Regions from separate parts of the Mediterraneibacter flintii genome, predicted to be linked through region 1. Evidence: riboswitches for the same ligand, from Rfam matches in the RefSeq annotation. Region 1 holds a riboswitch; each other region holds the start of a gene.
What was found. A riboswitch is a leader RNA that binds a small molecule or an ion and turns the genes downstream of it on or off. The one in region 1 is predicted to bind thiamine pyrophosphate.

Region 1 (9,962 bases):
AAGAAAGCAGCCCAATTCCTATAACAGCGAGAACGCTGCACACCGCTATAATCTTAGATGGCTTTTCTTTTTTGAGTGCCCACCATAAAAGTGGAACGATTACAACATAAGTGGTAGTCAAAAAGGCAGCAACCCCAGGAGAGGTATTGGATAACCCATAAGTCTGAAACATAGTAGCCGCAACGAAGAATCCTCCTGCTATCGCACCCCCTTTCCAATCACCTTTCCGGTAAGATGACTGAAGCTTTTTCCTAAAAATCACTGCAATACAGATTGTAGCGATAAACTGCCTTGCAAATAGAAGTGCTTCCGGAGAAAGTTCAGCCTTCTCAATCCCTATTTTGTTCACTAAATACCCGCTTCCCCATATGATTGAACAAAGAGTAAGCGCACCCGCGCTAAAAAGTGTTTTATCCCAAATACTTTTCGTTTTATTCATCATATCCCTTTCCTTTTCAAACATTTTATTTATCGTTTTCATGTACTATCTTCGATATGCTTTCAAACAAATCATCAATGCCATGAATCCCTAACTCATTGATTAATTCGGTACAATCACTAGGTTCTGTATCCCCTGGCAGAATTCCGTTTAATTTGCCTCCCATAAAGATGTAATAGTCTTTGCCGCGTTCGCTGCATAGTTTTGCAAGCTGTCTGGCATAATTATAGGATTGTCCACTGTGGACACTGATACCAATCAATCGGGTCCCCTCTTCATCCGCAAGTTCCAGTATATCGATTGGGTCTACGCTAAGCCCGCCATTTATGACTTCCGCCCCAGCATAACTTAAAACAGATTCTACCAAGTTGAGTCCATACGTATGCACATCTGCAGAGCATACTACTATCTTTTTTCCCTTTAAGCATTCCTTCATTTCTGCTTCATTCAGCCTGTCACAAATCTTGTCTCTCATTTCTATTGTCATACGGCCTAGTACTGTAGGATAATATGGTCTAAAGATGCCACACTCCTCCATACTTGGATGAAAGTCTGTCTCAAGTTTTGCATAATTGTACTTCTTAAGCAACAGCAACATCTGCAGAGGATCTCCAATGTCGACTCCTGCCTGCTCAAATGTTTTCAACATATTATTGAACATCCAAGTCCCTTTTTCAATCATCACGTCTCTCATCTTCTCAAGAGGAGTAAAATCCATTAGTTCAAGCCATTCATCGGAGCGTTCTTCTATCCTTTTTCCCACTGAAAAAATATTAAAAAGTTCCTGTGTTGTCGGTACTTGCAGAGCTTCTGTTATCGATACCGGAAGGAAGCCCATGCCGAGTTTGTACTTCTTTTCCACTAGAATTTCAAGCAAAAATTCCTGTGCAGAAGAGCCATAATTCGCATCTATATCGTGATCCCACTGCATTGTTGTGGAACTGTTAATATAAAGCACACCTCTTTGTCCTGGTTCTGAAAGCACTTCTGCGAGCGCCATAGCCAGCGCCACGCGCGGTGGTCCCTCATGGAGAAGCCCTCCAAATCCAAGACAATATCTGGCGCCGCACAAATCTGTTACAATATATTTTTCAAGCAATGCATATGCGACAAATGAGGCACAATCTGAAAAGAAGCCCGCAATTCCATCCTCCATATAACCTAAAACATTCATATGCTGATCATATTTTGTCGAACAAATTCCAAGTGATTTGACCGTGTCGCCAAACCGTTTCACATTATCGTGAAAGCCGGGATAATCGAATGTGATTTCTGAAAATGTTCCAAGAAGCCTGGAGCCTGCCTTGACGGCATTGATTGTACTTTCAAGTGTGTTAGGTGCTGACAGATGGTGATCTGTAAAACCGAATTCCGCTGGAACAATCTCCATTGCTTCTAAATATTCTTCTGGACTCTCCAGCATAAATGAAGCACCACCGGGTGCCCCTTCCCGCATCTCTTTTGGAAGTCCCATACGCATATTGAAAATATTTAAAAACATATTCATCTCAAAGCCGCATCGATCACACATTGCCTTAAACTCACGAATACCGGCTTTGTGTTCTTCCCAGGAAGATAATCCCATCAGTGTAAACCATTCTATTTTTCCTTCTCGGACACATTCTTCTTTGTAATCGAAATAACTGTCGTATCCTGTTTCTCGCAGAAATTTACCGCGTCCCATCTCGATGCTTTCTCCGATTTTTCTTCCTTCTTTCAGAAGCACCCTGCCGTCTGGCAGATTTTTATCTAGTATATTACGAATATAAGAAATCGTATTAGAATGATCCATATATGTGTCCCCTCCTCTAAAATTATCCATAGTGACTCTGATTCTCTCTATTACCATGGTAAATATAATTGCAATAAAAAGATATTTGAATTCTGTTAATGTGAAAATATACTTTTTGATAAATATGTAGTAGCCAAAAGTATATTTGTTTTATTTTTGACAAAGTGTATTTTAATTATAATCTGTTACAGCAGACTTAATATATTGATGAAAGGAAATCCGATATGAAGCGAAAAAATTTTGGTCCGGCACCTGGCATTTTCCCTATGCCAGTTCTGATAGCCGCAACGTATAATGAAAATGGAACTATAAACACAATGACTGCTGCATGGGGACAACTCTGCCATCGCCATAAAATAGCACTCTTTCTGGATGAAACTCATAAGACTGCGCAGAACATCAAAGCTACTCAGGCTTTTACTGTTGGTATCGCAGACATGCAGCACCTTAAAGAAGCAGATTATTTCGGCACAGTCAGCGGAAATGACGTGGCGGATAAATTCATCAAGTCTAAAATGGCAGCGGTAAAAAGTACTTATGTATACGCACCGGTGCTTACAGAGCTTCCTGTTGTTATGGAATGTAAGCTTGAAGAAATTATCCACAACGATTACATGTACTGTGTGATTGGTGATATAGTAAATATGAGCGCCTCTGAAAATGTACTGGATGAAAAAGGCGCCATAGATCCTCTGAAACTAAATGTTTTGCTTTATGATGAATTTCATGCAGAATATTACAGTCATAACGTGAAAGTAGGCAAAGCATTTGAAGCAGGAAGTGATTATTTAAAGGAGTGACAAATGGATAAGGATATAGCAGCAGAAACGTATATTCTCGGTATAGATACAGGAGGAACCTATACAGACAGTGTAATATTAAACAGCCGTGATAAAAAGCTCATATGTAAAGCCAAAGCTTTAACAACCAAAGAAAACCTTGTAACCGGTATCAAAAATTCAATCCGTAAACTAGATTTTGCACATAAAAACCAAATTGTTTCTGTCTCACTTTCAACAACATTAGCTACAAATGCAATTGTTGAGAAAAAAAACTGTAGAGTCGGATTAATTCTAATAGGGAAAATGCTCAATGAGCCTCTTCCTGCGGAGTCTGTCTATTTAGTGCAGGGTAGGATTGATCTTCACGGCAATATCCTGTTTTCTGTGGATGAAAATGAAATCAAAGAAATTGTTAGCACCTTCAATCGTACTGTGGACTCCATCGCCGTTTCCGGCTACCTTAGCATCCGCAATCCTTCTCACGAACTGCAAGTTAAACAGATTATCCAGGAGCACTCTACCCTTCCAGTATTTTGTGCTCACGATCTTTCTGGAAATCTCGGGTATTATGAAAGAACAATCACAACGATACTAAATGCAGGACTGATCACTATCATAAGTGATTTTCTTGCCGCGGTAAAGCAGGCATTAAAAGCATACTCCATTACTGCCCCAATTATGGTTGTCAAAGGAGACGGTACATTAATGCAGGAGGATATGGCTGTAGAACGCCCTGTAGATACAGTATTGTCAGGCCCAGCTGCGAGTATCATCGGTGCTAAATTTCTTACCAATAAAAAAGAAGCTCTCGTTTATGATATGGGCGGAACAACTTCTGATATTGCCATCATCGAAAACGGCAGTGTCTATATCAATCCCAATGGAGCAACCGTTGACTGCTGGCAAACTCATATACGAGCCGCTAATATCTATACTTTTGGCGTCGGAGGTGACAGTCATATACACGTCCACGAAAAAGCCGTCCGTATTTGTTCAGAACGTGTAGAGCCTCTCTGTGTTGCTGCCAGTAAAAACAGCCAAATACTAGAAACACTTTTAAAAATTGAAGCAGAGAAAGGAACTTCCCTTCCTCTTTACTATAAAAGCGAAAAGACAGCTTCCGGAATACGGCTAAACAACTGCGATAAAGCAATTTATCATGCTATATCCAGACCGTGTTCCCAGGATGAAATGTTAAATTTTGTCCAGAAAGAGCACCTCGAATCTAGTCTTAATTATCTGGTTGCTAAAGGATTAGTCATCAAAACTGGCATGACTCCTACTGATATCAAGCATATCCGCGGAGATTACCTTGCATGGGATGACAAGGCATCGATACTCGGAGCAAAAATAACAGCGCGTGCAGCAGGTATAGCACTTGAAACTTTGCTTTACACATGTGAAGATACAATCCGTCAAATGATTGTAGACCTCTGTGAAGAAATTACAGAAACTTATGATCACAACAGAGTGAGTCCTTTACGTCCAATCATTGGTATCGGCGCTCCTGCTGCCGCATGGCTTCTACCTGCTGCCGAAACACTTAGTGTAGAATTAGATATACCACCGCATTCCGATGTCGCAAATGCTATTGGCGCTGCACTCTGCCCCGTTTCAGAATATGCCGAAGCAATCGTGCGCTATCAAAAAGAACAGGATATATATGTTCTTTTCATGCCAGATATGCGTCTCGAATTTCATTCAAAAGAAGCGGCGGAAGAATATGCTCAAACTCATCTAGGAAGCTACGCACAGGAAAAGGCAATCCGTGCCGGTGGACGTTCTCTTGAGGTCATTATTTCCCTGGATGCAGATTATGTCTGCGGGAAATATATACAGAGCATTATCCGTGCAGTGGCTACAGATCCGCGCTTTTCAATATGACAATACCAAGTATTGGCCTTAACGTTTCTATAACCAGGAACATTGTAATAAAAAGCCAATACTCTCATTCATTTTCTGGAGTATTGGCCTTTTTCTATTTCTACTGTCGTAAATATATACCTCTATTTTATAAAATATCAATATGTTCTCCTGCCAGTGCTTTATTCATACTGCGAACCGCACAGAATTTTCCGCACATAGAGCAAGTATCATCATGCTCCGGACTTCTGTCATCCCGAATTGCCTTCGCTGTCTCCGGATCTAAAGCACACGCCCATTGTGCTTCCCAGTCGAGCGCTCTGCGCGCGTCTGCCATTTGGTCGTCTATATCCCTGGCTCCTCTTACTCCTTTCGCAATGTCTGCCGCATGTGCTGCAATTTTCGATGCAATAATTCCCTGCTTTACATCATCTATATTCGGCAGCGCCAAATGCTCTGCAGGTGTCACGTAGCACAGAAATGCAGCGCCCGCAGCCGCAGCAACTGCCCCTCCAATCGCCGCTGTAATATGGTCATATCCTGGAGCAATATCTGTTACCAGAGGGCCTAATACATAAAATGGCGCTCCCTGGCATATAGATTGCTGCACTTTCATATTTGCCGCGATCTGATCCAACGGCATATGCCCTGGACCTTCCACCATTACCTGTACATCCTTCTCCCAAGCGCGCTTTGTAAGCTCTCCAAGACGGATGAGTTCTTCCATCTGGCAGACATCCGTTGCATCCGCAAGGCAGCCCGGTCGGCATGCATCTCCCAGGGAAATTGTCACATCATATTCCCTACATATATCCAAGATTTCATCGTAATATTCATAAAAAGGATTTTCCTCTCCAGTCATACACATCCATGCAAAAACAAGAGAACCGCCTCTAGATACAATATTCATTTTCCGCTTATGATTTCGTATCTGATCTATTGTCTTCCTTGTAATTCCGCAATGCAGCGTTACAAAATCTACCCCATCTCTTGCATGCAGTCGGATGACATCAATAAAATCTTTTGCCGAAAGAGTGTCTAGATCCCTTTGATAATGAATAACCGAATCGTACACCGGAACAGTTCCAATCATCGCCGGGCATTCTGCTGTCAGTTTTCTTCGAAACGGAATTGTATCGCCATGGGAAGAAAGATCCATGATAGAATGTGCTCCCATATTGACTGCTTCCATAACTTTACGCATTTCTATATCATAATCTTTACAATCTCTTGAAACCCCTAAGTTCACGTTGATTTTTGTGCGCAACATAGAACCTACTCCCTCTGGATCGAGACAAGTATGATTTTTATTTGCGCAGATGACTACTTTTCCTGCAGCCACCAAAGGTAATAATTCTTCTACCGTTATCTGCTCTTTTTCCGCCACTTTCTTTAATTCTTCTGTTACAATCCTCTTCCTTGCCGCTTCCATCTGTGTTGCATAGTTTCTCATCATATTCTTCCACCTTTCTCTTTATCCTGTACCGGATAATGCTGTTTTCCACGAAAGGCGCCTGTATCTGCTGCAACAGTTTATCTGATACGTTCTATTAAGAAACAAAAGACAGAAGCTTTTGTCACTTACTTTAAAGGTAAAGCTTCTAAACCATCAAAAAAACTGCCGCAACGTACTTGTATACTTTGCGGCAGTCAGATCTTTTCATACATCTGTCCATCTGCTGTATATCCCTACGTTGGCATTATCCAAATCAGGTTATGGGTTAAAGCAATTCAGCTTACTCTCAGCCCGCTTTATACGCGAGCACCCCTTTTTTCTTATAAAAATATTATAATACATAGACAGACAGGATTGCAATTCTTTTGTGTAATAAATTGCGGTTTATACAACTTTAAATGGATTTTATGCTGTTTCCTCTGAATTTTTTTTAATCGTATCTGCAATATTTAATATCTGGCGGGCAGTATTCATATTTTCTTCAAACAGCTTTATAATACTGCCTGCACTTTTAAACGGCTCCTTTTGGAGTACAGAATTATCTTCAATATTTCCGTTTACCACAATATAATCGATCATAAGACGAACAAATCGAATCTGATTTATATTTAGTTTTTCTTCGTTTAGGAATTCACTAAATGCTTCGTTAACGGCCTGCCGATCTACTCCTACAATCTTTCTCACCAGTCTGCCTACCGGAGTGTCTCCATATTCTCTTCGATAGTCTTCCTGCGTTCCTAACTCTTTCCACAGTATCCGTTCTAGTTCCTGCATATCTGTATCTGTCAGCTTTTTATTCTGACGGAGTTTATATACTGCAAGATTATCCTTATGCTCTTTCAGATAAAACTCTACTTTCTTTCGATAGTTTTCCAGATTATTTTCTATATGTATGGCTTCTCCACATTTCTCTTCTGAAATATTATCCGAAAAATTCGTATAATAAATTTTTCTTTCTTCTCTGTCAATAAATTGAATCAAATTTCTAAGCGCCAGTCTTATACCTTCCACATCAAAAACTGTCGCATTATCCCAGAAGCCCTTTTCTAATATTTTTTCAATACTGCTCTTCTGTTCTTCAACCTGCGGAATTCCAAATTTTTTTGTCAATTCTTCCGCTGCAGCTGTTACCGCCCTTTTATTCTGCGTTGCATTTTTATGCTGAAAATCGGCAAGTTCAATGCTATATATCAAATAGTCAAATCTCCTTGCCAATTCCTCCTCTTTCTTCGGTACAATCAACGGCGCTATGTGTCTCTTCAACTCAGAAACCGCTATTGCTTCCAGCGTCCTCCACGCCATCTCATCTCTATATTTTTCTACATATTGCAAATGCTGTTTAACACGAAAGCTTCGATTATCCAACTGCACTATCTCATTTTTTAGTCCGTTTACCAGGTCTGCCCGGTATTGCACATACTCCTCTTCTTTAAATTGAGATTCTTGTAATGCTCTAGCAATATCTACTTTACAGTTAAATATCCTTTCTGCCAGTGTTTCACCTGGTTTCACTTCTATTCCGCGTCTGTTCACTCGAAAGAACTCAAAATTACTGCAAAAATCCAATATCAAAAATTGTTCCTTATCCTGTCCCGGCGCAAAGAGATTCGGGCAAAGCCTTGTTCCTCTGCCTATCATCTGCCAAAATTTAGAACAGCTTCTTACTTTTTTAAAAAATACCAGATTCAAAATCTCCGGTATGTCAATCCCTGTATCCAGCATGTCCACAGAAACTGCTATCTGCGGCATTTTTTCCTTCATGCTGAAATCATCAATCAAAGTATCTCCATATTTGATACTGTAATCTATCTGCTTAATAAAATCCGCACCGTACTCTGGGTACATAGAATGGAAGATTCTTACAATCTCTTTTGCATGGGAGCTATTTTTTGCAAAAATAATTGTTTTCCCTAATTTATCCCCTCCCTCTACTTTTATCCCTTTTTCCATCAACTCCTGCAGAACCTTTTTGATTGTGTCTTTATTAAACAGCCACTCATTAATCGCAGTACTGGAAATATCTCTTTCGATATTCTCATCGTCTCCGAATGTTTCCTCAAATTCTTCCTTTTCCTCTTCCGAAAGTTCATCATAGTGAACCCCATTTTCCATAATCCGGGTCTTATATTCCAAAGTTGTATAGTCCACCAGATACCCTTCTTTTACCGCCTGTCCCAGTTCATATGCATAAGTAGGCACATTTCTTTCTAAATCAAAAATCTCATATGTATTTTTACCCACTTCGTCTTTCGGAGTCGCTGTCATACCAAGCAGCAGCGCGTCAAAATATTCAAAAATCGCCTGATATTTTTTATAAATACTTCTATGGCTTTCATCTATAATAATTAAATCAAAATGGCCCGGTGTAAAAAGTTTGCTCCCATCTTTTCTTTTTGTCTCATCAATAGCATGCATCATAGTCGGATATGTAGAAAAAATCATCCTGCTGTGTTCCGGATCATCTTTCTTATCCAAAAGATTGCACAAGCTCAAATCCTTCAGTAGATTACTGTAATTATTCTTTGCTTGTTTAACCAGTGCGGTTCTGTCTGCTAAAAACAGTATATTTTTTACCCAGTTGTGTCTTCTTAAAACATCTACTATGCTGATACTCACTCTCGTTTTTCCCGAACCTGTAGCCTGTACGATCAGCATTTTTCGGTGCCTTTTCTGAATCGCTTCGCAGACTGCTGTTACAGCCTCTTTCTGGTATGGACGGTTTGTTATTTCATCCTTGATTTCTATATTTTTTAATGGTTTTCGTATTTCTCTCCGGTCTATATTCAGCTGTAGTTCCTCTTTTGTAAAAATACCTGAAACCTTCCGCCCCGGATACCCATTGTAATCATCTATTAGTTCCATCTCATATCCATTTGTAACAAAAATAAGTGGACGCTGCCCATATTCTTTTTCCAAACAATCGGCATATAATTTTGCCTGCTGGCTTCCCTGCGACAGAGAGCTGTTTATTCTTTTTGCTTCTATAACGGCAAGAGGAAGTCCATTTTCCCCAAAGAGTACATAGTCTGCACGTCCTTTGCCTGTACCGGTTGGCATCCCGTTAACGACCACTTCTTCCAGACAATCTTTCCCAAGCTGCCACCCTGCTTCCATCAAATCAAGATTGATGTATCTCTTTCTTGTTTCTTCTTCTGTAATCCTGTCAATCTGAAACGTTCGATTAGCAGCATTATTTTCACGTACCTTTGTCATTTGTTTCAGAAGCTCTTCGTTTTCTTTCCGGAGTTCCTCTAATTTTTTGTCCTTTTGTGACAGACTTTCATATAGTATCTGCAGCTTATCCGTTCTTACTTTTTTCTGCTCTGTTGTATCTGCAAGAATATTTTCATCATATGCAGTTTCCTCATATTCTGCTGAATAACAATATCCTATCCATTTGCAAAATTCAAAAAGGTTGCGCAAAGATAACACAGCGTCATCTCTTTTAATTTTCTTATTCGTATGTACAGCCTCATTTCCAAGCTTTACAATAAACCTCAGCATAGGAAATAAACCCGGTTCAATAATAGACCGAAAACTGCTTTCGTGAATCAGACTAGAGAGATTGTCCCGATATGGAAGATGCAAAGAACCATCGTTAATATAGACCCAGCGTACAGCAAGCTCCAA
Region 2 (9,962 bases), 2.8 Mb from region 1:
TTCATTCCATGCATTGATAAATACAATCAAAGCTACAGAAAAAATAGCCGGTTTGATAAGCGGAAGCATAATTTTAAAGAAAATTCCGGCACGGGAACACCCATCTATAGAAGCCGCCTCTTCAAAGCCCTTAGGAAGCTGTGAGAAGAAATTCGTCAGAAGCCAGATCGCAAGCGGCAGTGCAAATGTAATATACGGGATAATCAAACCCGGATACGTATTCAACAGATTGAACTGCTTTAACAACAGATAAATTGGGCTCAATGTCGCAATCGCAGGGAACATAGAGATACTTAAAATCGCCATTAAAAGAATCTTCTTTCCCTTGAATCTCAGCCGCGCAAGCGCATATGCCGCAGAAGCTCCTACCAAGAGGCCTAATACAGTCGTGCAGACTGCCACGATAAAACTATTCATTAAATATCTGCCGAAAGGATGTTTTTCAAATACATTAAAATAATATTGTATATTTATCTCGCTTGGAATCCATTTCGCCGGTATAGCTGAAATCTCTGACATCGGTTTAATCGATGTCAGAAACTGCCACAGAAACGGCAGAATAATAATCCCTACAAAGACGATGACAAATAGATAAAAGAAAATCTGTTTGATTCCATGTGTCATTTTTCTGTTCATTTGTCCACCCTCTTTCTATCAGTCTAATGAACCGGTCAGCTGGTCGCCCATCGCCCTCATATAGATCAGGCTGATGATAAACACAATGACAAACACCAATACCGCCATCGCAGAACCATACCCAAAGTCTAAGAATTTCATCAAGTTGTTGTACGCATACAGAGATACGCTTTCCGTCTGATTTGCACCTCCGGTCATAACAGACACCAGATCGTATACACGAAACGCATCCAGTGTACGGAACAAAAGTGCGACTAATACTGTACCCTTTACATTTGGTAAAGTGACATATCGGAATCTTTGAAAGACATTCGCCCCGTCAATCTTTGCTGCTTCATAAAGATCCTCCGGAATCATCTGCAGACCTGCCAAAATCAACAGCGCCATATACGGAGCTGTTTTCCATACATCCGTAATAACAAGTGCCATAAAGGAGCCGTCTGCGGTGCTTAACCACGCCTGATAACTGTCAATAATCCCCAGCTTGTACAATATATCGTTGAACAGCCCGTACTGGTCGTTGTAAATGAACTTCCACATCAGCGCCGAAACGGATGTCGGGATTGCCCACGGAATTAAAATTGCCGCGCGGACTAGTCCCTTGCCACGAAATGCTTTATTCATCACAAGCGCCGCCGCAAAGCCGATGAGTAATTCAAAAAACACAGTAGTAACTGTAAATTTCAATGTAAATAAAATAGAGTTTAGGGCTCTTTCATCTTTTAAAATATTTATATAATTTTCCAGGCCGATAAATGGATAGCCGCTGCCTGGATCCGTCAGTACCATCTCATGGAGACTCAACCAGATTGTGCGTAGAACTGGATATACTGCTATGATCAAAAGCATGATAATCGCAGGCGCCATCATAATCCAGGCATCCCTTGTCTCGGTTTTCTGGAGAGTATTATACTTTTTCTTCTTACCCGTCATAGTTGCCTCCTTAAACAAAGCGGGCAAGCCCACTTCAAATTGATTGTCCCTCTGTCCTAAAGAGCTTTTGTCTCTTATGCGCCGCCGCGCTGCTGCCCAGAAGACAGGTTTTATGTTACGCGGCGTGCGCACGATTACACGAAGTGCTTATTTTTCGCTGTTTAGTTCTTCGATTTCACTTTGCAGTGTATTTAATGCATCTTCTACCTCTGCCTCTCCTGTCAATGCCTGGTGAATGTTTCTCTGAATTGCATCAGAAACTTTTGCATACTGTGGAGACATTGGTCTTGACTTTCCTGTCATAATAATGTCATAGAAATCTGCATAAAATGGAATTTCTTCCAAAATTTCCTCATCTGTATACACATCTTTTACTACCGGCGGCTGTGAAGAAATCAGTGTCATTTCTTTCTGTGTTTCTGCACTTGTCATATAGTTGATAAACTCTATTGCTGCTTCCTTCTGTTCATCGCTGATTGCATTATTTACAACAAGATCCAGCCCGCCCAGACATGTATGAGATTCTTCCCCACTTGGGCCTGTCGGAAGCTTGGTAGCTGCAATTTTTCCTGTCACCTTAGAGCCTTCGTCCTGTCCACTTGACCAGAATCCTGACCAATCACGGATAAACAAACACTTACCCTCTTTAAATACCTGCTCACTTTCTGTCTCCGTATAGGTGGTGACACCCTCTGGCGCATACTCGTCTACCAGTGTTTTCATAATATTGGTCGCTTCGATATTATTTTCAGAATTTACGACCGGCTTTCCGTCTTCATCTAGTATATCTCCGCCATTACCCCATACATATTCTACCCAGTTTGTTACAAGTGCTTCAGCCTGTGCTGCCTGGAAGTCAGCGCCATATTCGATTCCATTTGTACCAACTGCCTTGTCGGCCAGCTCCATCCAGCCTTCCCATGTAGTGGGAACCTCTGCTCCAAGTGCTTCCAATACATCTGTCCGGTAGAACAGAACACTGGAGTTTGTAAACCACGGTGCTGCCACCAGTTTTCCGTCATAAGTTGCACCCGCTACCGGTCCTTCCAGCATTGCGCTTGTATCGACCTTGTCTGTTAGATCCATCAGCCATCCGGCAGAAGCAAATTCTGAAACATATACGACATCAAGTCCCATAATATCTACGCTCGTGTCTCCGGAAGCCAGTTTATTCACGAAGTCATCGTGAACCTGGTTTGCATCCTGTGGAAGTAGAACCGTCTCAACCTGTATCTTATCCTGACTTTCATTAAACTTGTCCACAATCTGCTGCGTAGGTTCTCCCACACCCTGGTCAAAAGAAAAGTGCAGGGTAATCTTGTCTCCAGAGCCTCCACCGGAACCGCTGTTTCCGTCTTTGTTCCCGCCGCATCCTGCCAATCCAGCAACCATCGTGGCCGCTATCATACACGCTGCAATTTGTTTCATTCTCTTTTTCATCATGTTTCCTCCTTTTAAATTTATTATTTTATATAATTCCCCTTTTTGGGAGAATCTTCTGGCATTGGAAAGCGTTTTCCTTTTTTGACAAAAAACTGAATATTCTTTCTTTTAAGAATATTCCTTTTTAATTCTCATCCTTTTCTCAAATTATTGAACTATCATTTTCTTTTTATCTATTAGGAAAGCGTTTTCCTATCAACTATTTTGAAAGAGCTGAAACCAACTTCAGCTCTTGACCTTCTTTATTTTAATACTTTTACAGTACCTCTCCGAATAATCTTGTGAGGTACATAATGTGTAGAGGCTTTTGTTTTACTCCCCGTCATATATTTCAACAATTCCTTCGCCGCAATCTCCCCTTCCTCAAAATAAGGAATCCTAACAGTAGACAACTCCGGCCTGAAATAAGTAGCAAAATCTAAATCATCAAATCCGATTACAGATATTTCTTCTGGAACGCCTATTCCTTGGCCATTCAAAAACTGTACTGCCCCGATTGCAATCAAATCACTTCCCGTTACCACGGCTGTAGGAAGAATACTATTCTCTTCATAGATGCGCTTCATACCTTCATATCCCCCCTGAAAAGAAAACTGTACCTGTTCAATATATGAATACGGGACGGAAATCTTCAGTGCACTGAGTGCTTCCTTATACCCTTTCAGCCGCTTCTGTCCAGAAGAAAAATCATACTCTGGACCTCCTAAATATGCAATTCTCTCATGCCCGTTTTCATGCAGGAACATCACAACATCATAAAGTGCCTGTACATTATCATGTGTCACTGTATCAATTATATTTTCTTTTACGGAGCATTCCTGCGTCACAAGGACAACCGGATAATCCTTTCTCTGCATAGCATCGACCAATTCCTGATTAACGTCCACTCCCGCGAAAAGAACGCCGTCAATCTGCCTGTCCTCAAGAATGTTCAAAAGATTTAATTCCCGTTCAAGCTCTCCCCCCGATTCACATACCATAATCGTATACCCTTTGTTGGAACATACACTATTGATCCCCTTTGTCAGAGCTCCGAAAACCGCATTGGAAATATCTGGTACTATAACGCCTACGATATTTGTCTTTTTTGTAATTAATCCCTGCGCCAATGCGTTTGGTGTAAAATGATTTTTTTCTATAATCCGGTATACTCTTTCTTTTAATTCCGGACTCACTGGCTTTGTGTTATTTATCACCCTGGAAACAGTAGAAATGGAAACTCCTGCTTCCTTCGCAATATCTGCAATCGTAACCGCCATATAAGTTCTCCTTTTACAAAGCAGGAAATCGTTTTCCTATTTGCCTATATAATAGCACTGTATCTTGACTACGTCAATGTCTTTTTCCCATCCTGGCTTTTTTTGTGGATAACTTATAATTTTACATATCATTTATTGTACAGATTTACAATAAACACTTCTATGGATTTCATCATTCCTCTGCCCCGGCACTCACTTTTATTCTAAGGCCATCTGTCGAATCCGGTTCAGTCCTTTTGCCACAGCAGGAATAGAAATAATCACCAGCGTAATCGCCCCTTCTGCAAGAATGTAGCTGTAATTATATGCAATTGGATAAATACTCTTTAAAGATTGCGGAAAATTATCCGGCATATAACTCATCCAGTACAGGTATCCTCCCAGTGCATGAAAAGCCCCTCGCGCAATCACAGCGACAATATAACCTTTGACTAGCCCGTATCTGCTTTTTGCAAAGAATCCTGCTGTCCCCAATGCTGCAAAGGCAAGAATATAATCGCAGCATACCTGAAAAAAGGACAACACATAAGGTTCCTGCAAAAACTGCAAAAGTCCGTATGCAAAGCCCACCAAAATTCCAGTCTTCGGCCCATACCAGTTTCCTACCAAGACAATGAACAGCATACTACACAGGGTCACACTGCCTCCCCAGGGCATTTCAAATACTTTTAAATAAGATGTCAGAAACGCTAATGCAATCGCCATACCGCAAAATACAAGCTGTTTTGCTGTCATCTTCTTTTTCTCCGAGGTTTTTCCTGCAAAGAAAGACGCTGCTATAAATAGAAGGATTCCAGCGACAATACTCACCGCATAACCTGCTGCCGTCAGACTGCCTTCCCCATTCACTAATAGATCAAACATAAAAACCCTCCTTGTTATTTTTTGAAAACAAGGAGGGCACAATCCCACATACCGTAAATCCCTACGTTGGCATTATCCAAATCAGGTTATGGGTCGAAGTTATAAACTTCCTCTCAGCCTGTAGCACAAGCTCCCCTTGTTATCATTCCTATGTATTTGATTTTTATCATAAACATAAATACGGTAAATGTCAAGCAACACTATTTATTTTCCTGCCCGAAACCAGCGAAGGACAACTCACACCCTTTTCCTACTCTGCTGCATATATTCACTGCTCTTCCCATAATCTGCGGATACTTTTCTCTGTCTACATCTACAAACAGGCAAGTATTGTCCATTACAAATGTAATCTCTCCAGCCCCTTCAATTTCCCGTATCTCCCTTAATATTTCTTCTGCCGTCTCTTCTGTAATTTTCTTTGACAATCGGTAATATCTTCCCATTGTACAGACCTTCTTTCCTTTTATGAACTTCCAGCTTTAGAATACTGATATATATCAGATTGGTTAGCAATCGCTAACTTCATATTATTAGAGTAGCACTGCTTTCATAGACTGTCAACGTATATTCTTAGGCTCTACTCGACTCCTTATTATTTTTTCTTATGCATGTAAATCGATTTCTCGCCTAAAAAGTCTGTCTATCCTTCTATGACAAATATATATGGATATGATATAATTTTAGCATCCAGCCGTTTTTATCTGTATTTCTCTGATGAAGACGGCCGACATACCTTTTATTTTTAGAGCATGAGGAGGCTGCGAAAATGAATATACATACTCACACAACACCAGAAGTCCTTTGTATTGGTCAGGTTCTTATGGACTGTATCATAAAAGGATGGAACAGTGCTTCTTATAAAGAACGTGTGCAGACTGCTGATTCTGTCACTTTGTCCCCTGGCGGAGATGCATTCAATGAGTCCGTTGTTTTATCCCGTCTGGGTCACAGCGTACAGACTGTCTGTGTCCTCGGAAACGATCTTGCCAGAGATATATTAACCAACCTCCTTACTGACAGCGGAATATGTACAACCAATATCATCCGTAATAACGCGGTACACACTCCTATTGCCCCTCTACTCGTAGACGCTGATGGAAATCGAAAATCGATCAATGCCTTTTTCTGTCTGAACGATTTCTTACAGATTTCCCATTCTCTGTTTAAAAAGGTACAGATAGTCTCTCTTGCCAGTCTTTTCAGACCACCCTTAACATGCCCAGAAATCATTACTAAAATCTGCCGTGATGCAAAAGCTTCCGGAGCCATTGTAACAGCGGATACCAAACTTCCGCTTCAAACACCCGTCACACTTGAAGACATCAAGGAAGCCTTGTCTTATATTGACTATATCTTCCCCAATGAAGAAGAGGCCAGATTTTATACAAAGAAAAAAGACTACGCTGATATGGCAGAAGTCTTTTTAAACTATGGGGTTAAAAATGTCATCATCAAAACCGGACAGAATGGATGCTTTGCTAAAAATCATAAGATAAGTCTTTCCATGCCTGCATTCAGAGTAAACGCAATAGACAGTACTGGAGCCGGCGATAATTTTGCCGCAGGTTTTCTTTCTGCTCTCCTGCGCGGCAGTTCATTTAAAAATGCCTTGTCTTTTGCCTCTGCCTGCGCTGCCATCTGTGTCCAGTCTGTCGGAGCTACTTCTGGTGTGCAAAGCAGAGCACAGGCGGAAAAATTTCTTTCTGATACAGGATACTGTCCGGTATAATTCTCAACTAAACACTCACTGCCAGCTCATATCTCTCTCATCTGTCCGTATGGGCAGCGGTATCTCGGTTTACCCGCGCTTTTCTTTCCGTATTCAATTGCCTTTGTGGGACAGACTGTAATACATGCCATACAATGTGTACACTTGTTGTGCCACTTAGGTTTTCTCTCCTCCATTGTAATGTTATTCAACGGGCAGGCATCTGCACATTTTCTGCATCCAATACACTGGTCGTCTGCCCAAAATTTTTTTGCATGTACTACTGCTGGATAAAATAGAATGTTAATCGGTCCGCTTAAAACTGCGCCCATGAACCCTTCTTTTTCCTTCTCCAGCGTTTTCCCCTCTGCAATCTGTTCTATCACTGCATCAATCTTGGGGTCTGCTTTCGCAATAATCTCTTTTGCTTCCATCTCATCAGGTGCAGAAAACATGGCAATATAATTTTCTGGCATAACAATCTCCGCACATCCTCGGTAAAGAAACTCTTTTTTACGGCAGAGCTTTCTTATATACTTTGCCGCATTTCCAATTTCTCCTCCGCAGTTCATCACAAAATATGCTTCTGGTGTACCATAAAATCTGGATTTTAAAATCCACTCCTCCACAACCTTCGGTATCCTCCAAGAATAGGTTGGCAATACAAAAATCAGCCGTTCGGGTGTCTTTCCTTTAAAAAGTCGATGGTTCTTAATCTCCTGGTTTAATGAGCAGATTCTTTCATCTAACGCCTGGGAAATTCGTTCTGCAATATAAGCGCTATTTCCCGTTCCTGAAAAATAAAATATCATTTTATTCACCTTCTTTTTATATTTTTTTCGCAGTCATACAGGATGCCATACATTTGTATTATTATATCATATATTTCTTATTCTTTATAATTTCATGTATCCCTATACATAATAGCCTACTTAAAATATGCTTAGAAAGAAATTTTATCTTATACTTCTGACTTCGCATTGATATATAATGAAACAAAATTTTTCTATCAAAAAGTAGGAAAAGATGGTAATTACAATGATAGATTACTCTCCATTATGGGAAAATATGAAATGTAAAAATATTAGTCAGTATAAATTATTGAAATCTGGAATTGATAATAAAACTTTGGATAGTTTAAAGACGCATAGAATAATTTTAGATAGTCGATAAATGTCTCTACTGTCAAAGGGCTGGACGAAGCCAATAATGCCGTAGAGTAATCTTTAAACAGCAATGATATAATTAAGATTGTCTTCAGGATAAGTAACATCTTAATGCTATCTATCCCATGTTCAATATCCCCTCCTATTTTGTCATCAATTTGATGTTGACCAGATGTTTTTTGATATGTTATTTTAATATTAATAAAATATAGAGGAGGATTAATTATGGCACGCACAACTTTAACACTATCTCAAGAAGCCCTTGAAAATTTAGAAAAATTGCAAACAATTTTATCAAAAAAATGGGATTCACGCGTAACACAAGGATTTACTGTTTCATATGCCTTGAAAGAATGTTTAAATCATGAACAAAGTAAAACAATTTCAGAACAATAAACTCATTATAACATAAGCGATAGATACCAAATTTTTCTATCGCTCATTTTTTCACCTCGAAAACATCAATTTATCATCTATCAATTCATCAAATAGATGTTGACAATATCATTTTTGTATGCTATTTTTATGACATCATATTAAAAGAGGAGGAAAAAATGACAAGCAGAGAAGTGTTAGAACTTATTAATAAACTTTACGGAGAGCGTAGTGCATGGATTTCAGATATTGCAAAGCAACTTCATGTCCCCTACGAAACTATTAGACAGATTATCGTAGCTTTGGGGTATTACCGTGGACGCAAAATGAAAGACGTTGAGCTAAACACCCTATTGTACGATACCGCTATTCGCTATTTACTAGAAAACATTTCTTGCAATAATTGAGTTTAAAGGAGGGAGCACAATGAAAAACTGCTTGAGCAAAGCACAGGTATATATCGCTGTCAACATTCCTCACGAAAGCCGAATATTTTCAAAATCACAAAACGAGAACATACAGATGGCTCTTCTCACCGCCTTACAAAGTACATTAAATCAGCTCGAGAAACGAGGGTATTTAGACTCGAATTGCAGTGGAAATCTCTCCGACCATCTAAAAAGAGAATACACATATACAAAGCATAAAGAAAAAACAAAAAAAGCTTTCGTCCAAGAAACTATTAATGTACTAAACAAATATGGTTGGCATGGGAAATCGGGCGTTCCAGCTTGGGCATGGAGTGATTTTCGAAAAATCCCAAAAGAAGAGTATGTGGACTATCTAGAAGTAGTACAAGAAATCTTACCTAGTGATTCTGCGCTATATAAACAACTGAAAGCTGATTTTGATTTGGGTTTAATTAATTCTAAGCAAGGAGTACGTTATCGCTATCTTTGTGAATTAATTGCCAGCATCACATATGTAAGCGCTTCTGGATATTATCGGAAAGAAGGTGAGGAAGAATAATGGTATTCATTACTGGAGATATTCATGGCAATCCGCAAAACCGATTTTCACTAGAAAATTTTCCTCAGCAAAATGAGCTGTGTAAAAAAGATTTAGTTATAATTCTTGGGGATTTCGGTTTAGTTTGGGATTACAAAGGAGAAAACACATACGAAAAGGAGAGGCTTGACTGGTTAGAACAAAAAACATTTACTACTTGCTTCGTCGATGGCAATCATGAAAATTTCGATAGACTAGTCAACTATCCAACAGAGATATGGAATGGCGGTAAGGTACATAAAATCCGTTCTAGTATAATCCACCTAATGCGTGGCCAAATATTTCAAATACAAGAAAAACGCTTTTTTACATTTGGAGGCGCGAGAAGCCACGATATCAGAGACGGAATTATTGAAGTAAATGACCCAAAGCTTCAGACATGGAAAAATAATCCTAACAAACTATTTCGTGTTAATAAAATTTCCTGGTGGAAACAAGAATTACCGTCGCAAGAGGAAATGAACGAAGCTTTAAATAATCTCCAGCAAACAAACAATAACGTCGATTTTATATTAACCCATTGTGGAGCAAGCAGCAGTGTAATGCTATTATCTCGGGGCTATTTCAAAC
Region 3 (9,962 bases), 2.1 Mb from region 1:
GTCGCCACAAGTACCAGCGCTCCTGCTATCACGAAACTAAATGTCACTAAATCTGATATATATGCCGGCGCATAAAAGGAATCTGCCAGTATACCGCCTGCTACTCCTAAAATAATCAATTCGATCCCAATAACAATCCTTTTGGAAAAGCGATTCATATGGCTGTCATATCCTGCCGTATCCTCTGCCAAGTCCTCTTTTGCCTCTCCTCTTAAGAGCGTATCCATAGAACACCCGAACATTTCACATAACTGCAGTATCTTTTCCATTTCTGGATAGGATGCATCTGCCTCCCACTTAGATATGGTCTGCCGAGACACACAAAGCTGTTCTGCTAATTGTTCCTGGGTAATATTCTTTCTTTTTCTATAAAATTGCAGATTCTGACCTAAACTCATTTTTAACTTCCTGCCTTTCTTCCTTTTCTTGACCGGTCTGGACGTATGTTTTCATCCTCCCCGATTATATGAAAATCCTTATGTAAGCACAAGCAAAATGAGGTTGCATTTAGAGAAAATCATGTAAATTTTCGGTTGCATGATAGGATAGGGGAATTTTCCTTCCCTGTCCGCCGCGATACCGCAGCCAGCTCACAGCATTACTGTTTACTGTCCTTGTTCTGCGTCTTCTCTTTCGTATATTTTCCTTTTATATCAAAAGCATGGTTCATTGGGCCGCTTCCTGCTCCTAGATCAAGCATTGCCGACAGTGCTCCCGATATGTACTCTTTTGCCCGTCTGACAGATTCATTCATAGAAAACCCTTTTGCCAGATTCGAAGCAATCGCACTGGATAACGTACATCCTGTACCGTGTGTATTTGGATTATGGATACGTTTTCCGTAAAACCACCGGCAGACTCCTTGGGAATACAACAGATCATTGGCGTCATTTAACTGGTGTCCGCCTTTTAACAATACAGCACAGTGATAGAGCTTGCCAATTATCTCCGCTGCTGCTGTCATATCTTCTTCCGTTTTTATCTCTATTCCTGAAAGCACCTCCGCCTCTGGAATATTGGGAGTTACTATATCCGACAGAGGAAGTAATTTCTCCTTCAATACCGAAACCGCATCATCATTGATTAATTTTGCTCCGCTGGTCGCTACCATTACCGGATCTACGACAATCTGCTTGGCATGGTACTCTTTTAATTTTTCTGCTATCGCCTGTATCAATCCGGCGGAGGATACCATCCCGATTTTTACCGCATCCGGACGAATATCTGTAAATATACTGTCTAACTGCTCCTTCAAAAATGCAGGTGTCACTTCCATAATCCCTGCTACACCGGTTGTATTCTGTGCAGTTAAGGCTGTCACTGCACTCATAGCAAATACACCGTTTACCGTCATTGTCTTAATGTCTGCCTGGATGCCGGCGCCTCCGCTGGAATCACTGCCAGCAATTGTCAATGCTGTTTTCATGTTTGTCTCCTTTCATAGTGTCAGTGTCAATTTCTGCTCTCTGCTTCTCTATCTTAAGATGCTCTTTTATAAAACAGCTCAAAATCCGAAAATTCTGGCAGATAAATATCTGCTGTATTCCAAATCCTCGCAAGCTGCTTGTCATTCGCTTTGTCATACACAGCTGCTGTCCTAAATCCGGCTTTTTTTGCCGTCAACACAGCATGATACGCGTCCTCAAACACCCATGTATTTTTAGGTTCTGTATCCATCTGAAGCGCCGCTGCCAGATAAATATCTGGATGTGACTTTCCACTGCCTACTTCAGAACAAGTAAAAATCCCCTGAAAATAAGAATACACCTTTAACCGTTTCAACGCTGCTTCTGTATTCTTCCTGTCTCCGGCCGTTGCGATTGACATAGGAATATTCCGTGCTCTAAATTCATTCAGATACTGCCTTACCCCCTCTTTTAAGGGAACTTTCTCTCTATAAAACTTTGCTACCTGTTCGCTAAGTCCCTGCACTACCTGCGGCACTGTAAGAGTGAGCCCATATACATCAATCAAATATGCCGCCCCTTCCTCCATGCTCATCTCGAACAGAATATTTCCTAAGCCTTTCTCTGCCGTAATTCCTAAGCCTTTCAAATATAATTCACCTAAGTTCTCCCAAATTGGCATGGAATTCAAAAGAGTCCCATCTACATCAAATATGACGCCTTTTATCATTTTGCTTATATTGTCCCTTTCTTTTTCCCTGACATTCTGTCTATCATTTCTTCGGCAAGTCTATGCAGCCGCCTTGCCGCTTCCTTTATATCTGGCTGTGCAAAAATAGCGCTGATAACTGCTATTCCGCAGATCCCGCTTCCTTCCAGCTTCATCACATTCCTTTCGTTAATTCCGCCGATGGCAATGACAGGGATATCTACTGCTTCGCAAATTTCCTTCAAAGTCTCATGGCTTACCTCTTTTGCGTCCTCCTTTGTTCCCGTTGCAAATACCGATCCGACCCCCAGATAATCTACACCGTGTCTCTGAGCTTCCAGAGCTTGTTCTACTGTCTGTACCGAAACTCCAATTATTTTTTCCTTTCCCAATGTGACACGTACATCCTTTGCTTCCATATCACTTTGCCCTACATGCACGCCATCTGCATCTATAGCCTTTGCTATCTCTACATCATCATTAATCACGAATGGTGTCTTATATTTTTCACAGAGTGCTTTTATCTCCCTTGCTTCCTTTAGAAATTCTTTCTTCTCCAAATTTTTTTCTCTGAGCTGTATGAAGGTGGCGCCTCCTTTCAACGCCTCTTCCACCTGTTCATACAACGTTTTTCCTGCCAGCCATCTTCTGTCTGTTACCGCGTAGAGCAACAGGCTTTCTTTAGAACACCTCATATTTTGCACCTCTTTCTAATTCATCCTCTGTCATATTATAGACTGCGTCAATAATCCGACTGCGGTATGCCGAGTTTCCGTCCCCTCTCTGCATATATTTCCAGCCAATTTCTCCCGCAAGCCCCATCACACAGACAGATGCCGCCGCTGCCGCCAGACGTTCTTCTGGATTTGCTGCCAAATATGCTGCCATCATGCCGGATAACTGGCAGCCGGTGCCTGTAATCTTTCCCATCTCCGGACGTCCGTTCCGAATCACATAGCATGTGTCACCATCTGAAACCAGATCAATCGCTCCTGTCACCGCAATAATAGAACCGCTTTCCTTCGCAAATTCCTTTACAAAGTCGATTGCAGTCTTTAAATTTTCCTCTGTTACTGTATCGGCGACATCCGCATCTACGCCTTTTGTAGTCCCCTTCCCATATGCCAATGTCTTTATTTCCGATATATTTCCCCGAATGGCCGTCAGGTTGATTTTTCTCATTAATTCCAGCGCTGTATTCGTGCGCAAGGTGCTTGCTCCTGCCCCAACTGGATCGAGCAAAACCGGATGTCCTAATTCGTTGGCCTTCTTTCCCGCTTTAAACATCCCCTCTATACTGGTCTTATGCAAGGTGCCAATATTGATGTTCAAACCAGAGCAAATAGAAGTAATGTCTTCTACATCCTCCGCTTCATCCGACATAATCGGACTTCCCCCGCATGCCAAAAGAATATTTGCCACATCATTGACCGTAACATAATTTGTAATATTGTGGATCAGCGGTGCTGTCTTTTTGACTTGTAACATGCATTGTTTTATCATACGTCAACTCCTCCTATATTTCATAAATAGTAAAAAGCAGGTATACCAATGAGGTATACCCGCTACAAATGCGTTTATATTCTCCCTACGTTGGCATTATCCAAATCAGGTTACGGGTCTAGGCGCTTCAGCCTACTCTCAGCCTGCTTCGCACGCAAGCTCCCCTATTATTTTTATTGATACTTCAAGTTTCCCAGATACACATCTAGTATTTTCATTTTTTTCATTGCAGTGACAAGCACTACTGCCAAAATAGTACCACCAAAACTAGAGATGAAAAATGGAACTACAAAGCCAAACACTGCGCTTTTACTTCCCATCAAAAGTACAGCGACCGGATAGCTCAAAAGTCCTCCGATAACAGATGTTCCAAACAGCTCTCCCGCATATGCATATGGAAGATGTTTTCCATATTTGTACAATATGCCGCATAGAAATGCCCCACACATAGACCCTGGAAATGCAAGCAGTGTCCCCGTTCCCATCAAATTTCGCAAAAGACTTGTCACAAATGCCATTCCTACTGCGTACCCCGGCCCCAAAAACACGCCACTTAATATATTAATAAAATGCTGAATCGGAGCACACTTTGAGGCGCCGACCGGAATAGATAATGGCGAACATACAATACCGACAGCTACAAGAATACCTGCCAAAGCAAGTTTTTTCACGTGATTGTTTTTCATATTAACCTCCTGAAATAACGGTCGATACTCACTGGTATCCTCTCACTCCGGAACACGGATTCCCTCGCAGGTTATTTTCGTACCTCGTACGTAAAGTACAGTAAAAACCCAGACGGCGCTCCCCGCCCAGGAAAACTTTTGTCGGATATCCGGAAATATCTTATCACAATCTACTTTTACTGTAAAGACGATTCTGTTATAATAAAAAACGGCAGTAAAATCAAATCTGTCTTTTCACCATGATTTTGTAATTCAATAAAGGAGTTTACTATGTCCGTACAAATCGTTAAAAATTATTTTAAAAACAATAATATAAATAAAGAAATAATAGAGTTTCCCGTTTCCAGTGCAACCGTTGAACTGGCAGCCCAGGCCGCCGGAGTAGAACCTGCCCGTATCGCTAAAACCCTTTCTTTTTACACAAAAGAACGGGACGCGGCCATCCTAATCGTAACAGCAGGAGACATGAAAATAGATAATAGTAAATTCAAACATTTCTTTGGAATGAAGGCAAAAATGTTATCTGCTGATGATGTAGAAGCTTATACAGGGCATGCAATCGGGGGAGTTTGTCCCTTTGGAAATCCGGATACAGCAGTTACTTATTTAGATATATCTTTAAAGCGTTTTACCACTGTATTTCCTGCTGCCGGCAGTTCAAATTCGGCCGTAGAATTAACCTGTGGTGAACTAGAAAAATATGCCAATACAAAAGAATGGATTGATGTATGTAAATAAAAAAGTGGGAACCCCCCACTTTTTTATTTACATATCTACTGTATTGAATTCTTCTCTTTTATTTCAGGAAATTCTCTATAATTACTGCCTCTGCTTCTTCTGCATTAAGCCCGAATGTCCGCAGCTTTGTAAGCTGTTCATCATTAATTCTTCCTATTGCTGCTTCATGTATAATCTGCGCATCTATATGTCTTGCATTAATTTCTGGAATAGAGCTGATTTCAGCCTCATCCATAATAATGGAGTCGCACTGAATATGTGCATGACAAAGGTTATTTCCTATTGCTTTTGGATGAAATACCTGCCTGGAAGTCCCCTTTGCTACAGAACGTGACACAATCCGCGCAGAACTGTTTTCTCCATTTAGATACACATCCATATTCGAAACTGCTGTCTGATCTTCATGCGTCATCAGCTTTTCTGTCACAAAAAGCTTTGCGTTTTCTGCCAGTTCAATATAATTTTCCCTTTCTGTAGAATCTACCCCTTTAATTTGGGATGTCTCAAGCGTAAAGACTGAATTTTCTCCCACATATATCTTTGTAACTGGATTCAGCACTTTTTTTCCAGTTCCATTGCCTTGCGCATAATGATTTTCTACATATTTTACATTGGCATTTTTTCCTACATGGAACGTATGAATACCGTCATGTCTTGTCTCACTGCATCCTTCTCCATGAATTCCACAGCCGGCAACGATTGTGACGTCTGCTCCATCTTCAATATAAAAATCGTTATATACAACGTCAATCCCTTCTTTGGACATCACGACAGGTATATGCACCTGCTCGTCTTTTGCTTCCCCACTGATATGAATGTCAATTCCCGCCTTATCCGCTTTTTTTACTATCTGGATATGTCTGCTGTCTCCATGACACACAGCCATACCGTTCAATCTTAAATTATATGCTCCCTCCTGCTTAAATCCATAGGAATCTATTACATTTAATACATCCTGCGTCACTTTATTAAGCTCCATAGAGATCCCCTCCTTTTTGTCTGCGGCATTCACAGGAATCTAACTCTTTTCCAAATAAGCTCGGCATAATTTCTTCTGCTGCACCGATGGATTCTAACTTTCCTTCGGAAATAACCATAATTCTATCTGCCATCTGAATAATTCGCTCTTGATGCGAAATCAAAATCAAACTTTCCTTCTTCTCTTTGTGAATCTGTTCAAACCGTTTAATCAGCATAGAAAAACTCCACAAGTCGATTCCGGCTTCTGGTTCATCAAAAATACAAAGTGCATGTCGTTTCGCCAAAACCGTCGCAATCTCAATCCGCTTCATTTCTCCGCCGGATAATGTTGCATCTGCCTCTCTGTCGATATATTCCCTGGCGCATAAGCCTACACTGCTAAGCAGCTCACAACAGGTTTTTTCATCCAGCACTTTTCCCGCTGCAAGAGACAACAGCCTTCTTACAGTCATTCCTTTAAAGCGTGGAGGCTGCTGAAATGCAAAACCAATTCCGGCTTTCGCCCTCTCGTCAATTGACAGTTCTGTAATATCCTGTCCGTCCAAATAAATTTTCCCCGCTGTCTCTTTGTAAATCCCCATCAGCAGCTTTGCCAAAGTAGATTTACCGCCTCCATTGGGTCCTGTAATCACCAGCATTTCTCCATCCTGCACAGTAAAACTGACATCTGAGAGAATTTCTGACTGCCGCCCTTCTTCTAGAATATCATATAATAAATGTTCTACCTGTAACACTTGAATCACTTCCTTTTACTAATCTTGTGTATTGTCTGTTTCTTATACCGAAAATCTCCGGAATATTTCTTTGAAACGATCGGCATAGATGCTTCCTCGTCTCCAAAGAAAAGTGAAATCATGGAAAATCTGAAAGTCTTTCAGACATATCTTTTGCATTTCTCCTTTTTCCAGTTCTTCCCTGACTGCAACTTCATATAAAAATGTAATACCGCATCCCGCTTTTGTCAACTCTTTAATCGTCTGCAGGCTTCCTACTTCCATAGATTTTTTAAAATCCTCCAGACTGTAATTCTGAGAGCTTAAAAATCTTTCCAGCACTTCTCTTGTACCAGAGCCTAGTTCACGAAGTAAAAGACGCTCTCCAAACAAGTCCTCTACTTTCTCTGGCTTCTTCAAAAATGAATAATTTCTGCCACAGACAGCAATATATCTTTCTGTGGAATAATGTAGAAAATCATATTCTCTTTTCTTAAAAAAACCTTCTACAATCGCAAAATCTATCTTGCCCTCATCTAGTCTATTTAACAAAGCATTTGTATTTTCCACTTCCATATGTATTTTCGCATCGGGATATCTGGACAAATACTTTTGCAAAACCTTGCCCATGAGCGCGTCTCCTACTGTTCTGGTCGCTCCAAACCGTATTTCCTTTAATTCTTCCCCTTCTCTTATCATTTCATTCTGAAGAAAAAGCTCATCATGTTTCATAGTCAGTGAAGCGTTTCTAAGCAGTTCTCCTGCATTTGTCAAACGTAGTTTTTTCCCTTCATAGTGAAACAGCTTTGTATGGTAATACTTCTCTAGAAAACGAATATGCTGTGAGACTGCCGGCTGCGTAATATGCAGTTCCTCTGATGCCCTTGTAAAATTCATACACTGACAAACTGTCAAAAATGTTTCCATCCGAAAATCAAGCATGACAACCCCTCTTAATCTTCAACCTCTTAACTGTATCTTCTTGTGAACAAATGCGGGATACTCGTTTATTCGAATAGCCCGCACTCCTTATATGCTGAATCCTCAGCTTTATATTAACTACTCCCTGCACCTATCATAACATATATTTATTATAAAATAAATATATATAATTATATTTTATTATATTTTTATGCTATTATTTTTTAGACGGCAAATACACCTGGTAAATTTTGTATACTGTACCGGTACATTGCCTGTTTGTTACATATTATCTGTCAATTGGAGGATTTTATTATGAACTTTATAAAAAGAAATGGGGCCGGAATCGCACTTTGCCTAGTTATTTCTATACCAGCATGGTTTTTAGGTCAAATATTCCCTGTAATTGGAGGGCCTGTATTTTCTATCCTATTTGGGATGGTGCTTACGCTTCTTATAACCAAAAAAGACACGCTTGCCGGAGGGATCCAATTCACTTCCAAAAAGATCTTACAGGCAGCCGTTATACTTCTGGGATTCGGTATGAATCTTACTGAAATCCTGGCAAAAGGAAAACAGTCTCTCCCCATTATCCTCTCTACCATTGCCACATCTCTGGCAATTTCATTCCTGCTTTATAAAGCATTGAAATTAAGGCCTAATAATGCCATTTTAGTAGGCGTCGGTTCCTCTATCTGCGGCGGCAGCGCCATCGCCGCCACAGCTCCTGTAATCCATGCTTCCGATGAGGAAGTCGCACAGTCTATCTCTGTTATCTTCCTCTTCAATGTCCTTGCAGCACTTCTCTTTCCTGCACTAGGCCAGGTTCTCCATCTAAGCAATGAAGGTTTCGGGTTGTTTGCAGGAACGGCAATCAATGATACCTCTTCTGTCACAGCGGCCGCTGCTGCATGGGACGGCATGCATGCCAGCCACACACTGGAATCTGCAACCATTGTCAAAATGACTCGAACGTTGGCAATTATTCCAATTACACTCGTACTCGCCCTCTACAGAGGGAAAAAGGAAAAAAATAAAAAAGACTCTTCCTTCAGCCTGAAAAAGTCTTTCCCATTCTTTGTTTTATTCTTCATTCTCGCCAGCGTAATTACAACTGTTTTCCAACTGCCTGCCACAGTCACTGCACCTTTAAAAGAATGTAGCAAGTTCTTAATTGTAATGGCAATGGCAGCAATCGGATTAAACACAAACATTATAAAGCTTGTGCGTACCGGAGGAAAACCGATTTTTACCGGATTTTGCTGCTGGACAGGAATTACCCTGGTAAGTCTTGGAATGCAACATATCCTGCATATATGGTAAAGCTCTAAATTTTGCTACATCCATAGAACAAAGTGGGCAAGCCCACTTCAACTCCCCTGCCCGCACTCCTGAGGGGCTTGTCCACTTTACGCGCCGCCGCAATACCGCAAAGCGGTAAAATTTCCTTATTGCGGCGTGCGCATCCCGCCCGGAGGGCTTTTTATATAATAGGAAATTTATTGAAATTTCCTATTATGATTAGGGTGTCAAAAGGTAACTTTTGCAAATGCTTCCGGTAATTTTCACAAAAAGATAACTTGCCAGACGACTTTATGCGCGATGGAGATGAAACTCAAAAATCACGGAAGCCTTTGCTGACGTGATTTTCGTATTAAGAGGTTCAGCGGAATGCTCCGCGCACCGGAGTCTGAAAAGTTACTTTTTGTGAAAGTTGACAAAAGAATTTAAATAAGTTACCTTTTGACACCCGAATCCTATTATATAAAAAATGATTTCTTCCTATATTTTCTGTAAAAGCATGCTATAATACGATCAAAGAAAAATAGTATAAAAGACTGCTTTTTATATCTGCAAGGAGGGATATCTATGTTAGTAGTAACTACGGAAAAAATACCCGGACAGGAGTTTGAAGTCCTGGGACTTGTCAAAGGAAGTACGATCCAATGTAAAAATATAGGGCGTGATATTGGAAGCTCCTTTAAAAATTTAGTGGGCGGTGAAATGAAATCATACGTGGAAATGATGAACCAGGCACGAGATATTGCTTATGAACGCATGGTACAGGATGCTGCCAGATTTCCTGCTGACGCGATCGTTGCCATGCGCTTTGCAACCAGTTCTATTGCACAGGGCGCTGCCGAAGTTATGGCATATGGAACTGCTGTAAAGTTTAAGTAGCCCAATATTTCCAAATAATCTTCAGTTTTATACTATGTCTCCTGTCAAATTGACAGGAGACATATCATTCATTACAAACTCTTTTTTTGTGAAATAATTCAAATATACATGGTACAGCCGTCAG

Region 2: another riboswitch for thiamine pyrophosphate. It lies ahead of ACZ5C4_RS02700 (energy-coupled thiamine transporter ThiT); the one in region 1 lies ahead of thiC (phosphomethylpyrimidine synthase ThiC).
Region 3: another riboswitch for thiamine pyrophosphate. It lies ahead of thiM (hydroxyethylthiazole kinase); the one in region 1 lies ahead of thiC (phosphomethylpyrimidine synthase ThiC).

Annotation. Positions count from the first base shown of each region.
Region 1 is NZ_AP031405.1:3,366,821-3,376,782, forward strand. Features, by position in the region: gene ACZ5C4_RS16130 (DMT family transporter) at 1-442, opposite strand, end outside; gene ACZ5C4_RS16135 (cobalamin-dependent protein) at 465-2,231, opposite strand; gene ACZ5C4_RS16140 (flavin reductase family protein) at 2,456-3,031, shown strand; gene ACZ5C4_RS16145 (hydantoinase/oxoprolinase N-terminal domain-containing protein) at 3,035-4,897, shown strand; gene thiC (phosphomethylpyrimidine synthase ThiC) at 5,025-6,329, opposite strand; TPP riboswitch at 6,546-6,656, opposite strand; gene ACZ5C4_RS16155 (DEAD/DEAH box helicase family protein) at 6,738-9,962, opposite strand, start outside.
Region 2 is NZ_AP031405.1:571,068-581,029, reverse strand. Features, by position in the region: gene ACZ5C4_RS02720 (carbohydrate ABC transporter permease) at 1-636, opposite strand, end outside; gene ACZ5C4_RS02715 (carbohydrate ABC transporter permease) at 655-1,569, opposite strand; gene ACZ5C4_RS02710 (ABC transporter substrate-binding protein) at 1,717-3,012, opposite strand; gene ACZ5C4_RS02705 (LacI family DNA-binding transcriptional regulator) at 3,255-4,271, opposite strand; gene ACZ5C4_RS02700 (energy-coupled thiamine transporter ThiT) at 4,470-5,135, opposite strand; TPP riboswitch at 5,177-5,282, opposite strand; gene ACZ5C4_RS02695 (hypothetical protein) at 5,336-5,578, opposite strand; gene ACZ5C4_RS02690 (carbohydrate kinase family protein) at 5,902-6,864, shown strand; gene ACZ5C4_RS02685 (EFR1 family ferrodoxin) at 6,891-7,655, opposite strand; gene ACZ5C4_RS02680 (hypothetical protein) at 8,235-8,405, shown strand; gene ACZ5C4_RS02675 (hypothetical protein) at 8,564-8,791, shown strand; gene ACZ5C4_RS02670 (hypothetical protein) at 8,811-9,353, shown strand; gene ACZ5C4_RS02665 (metallophosphoesterase) at 9,353-9,962, shown strand, end outside.
Region 3 is NZ_AP031405.1:1,276,374-1,286,335, reverse strand. Features, by position in the region: gene ACZ5C4_RS06135 (helix-turn-helix domain-containing protein) at 1-398, opposite strand, end outside; gene thiD (bifunctional hydroxymethylpyrimidine kinase/phosphomethylpyrimidine kinase) at 599-1,426, opposite strand; gene ACZ5C4_RS06125 (HAD family hydrolase) at 1,480-2,136, opposite strand; gene thiE (thiamine phosphate synthase) at 2,142-2,810, opposite strand; gene thiM (hydroxyethylthiazole kinase) at 2,797-3,618, opposite strand; TPP riboswitch at 3,683-3,794, opposite strand; gene thiW (energy coupling factor transporter S component ThiW) at 3,792-4,304, opposite strand; gene ACZ5C4_RS06105 (YbaK/EbsC family protein) at 4,575-5,042, shown strand; gene ACZ5C4_RS06100 (SufB/SufD family protein) at 5,101-6,021, opposite strand; gene ACZ5C4_RS06095 (ATP-binding cassette domain-containing protein) at 6,011-6,757, opposite strand; gene ACZ5C4_RS06090 (LysR family transcriptional regulator) at 6,800-7,678, opposite strand; gene ACZ5C4_RS06085 (YeiH family protein) at 7,973-8,980, shown strand; gene ACZ5C4_RS06080 (heavy metal-binding domain-containing protein) at 9,527-9,838, shown strand; gene ACZ5C4_RS06075 (efflux RND transporter permease subunit) at 9,903-9,962, opposite strand, start outside.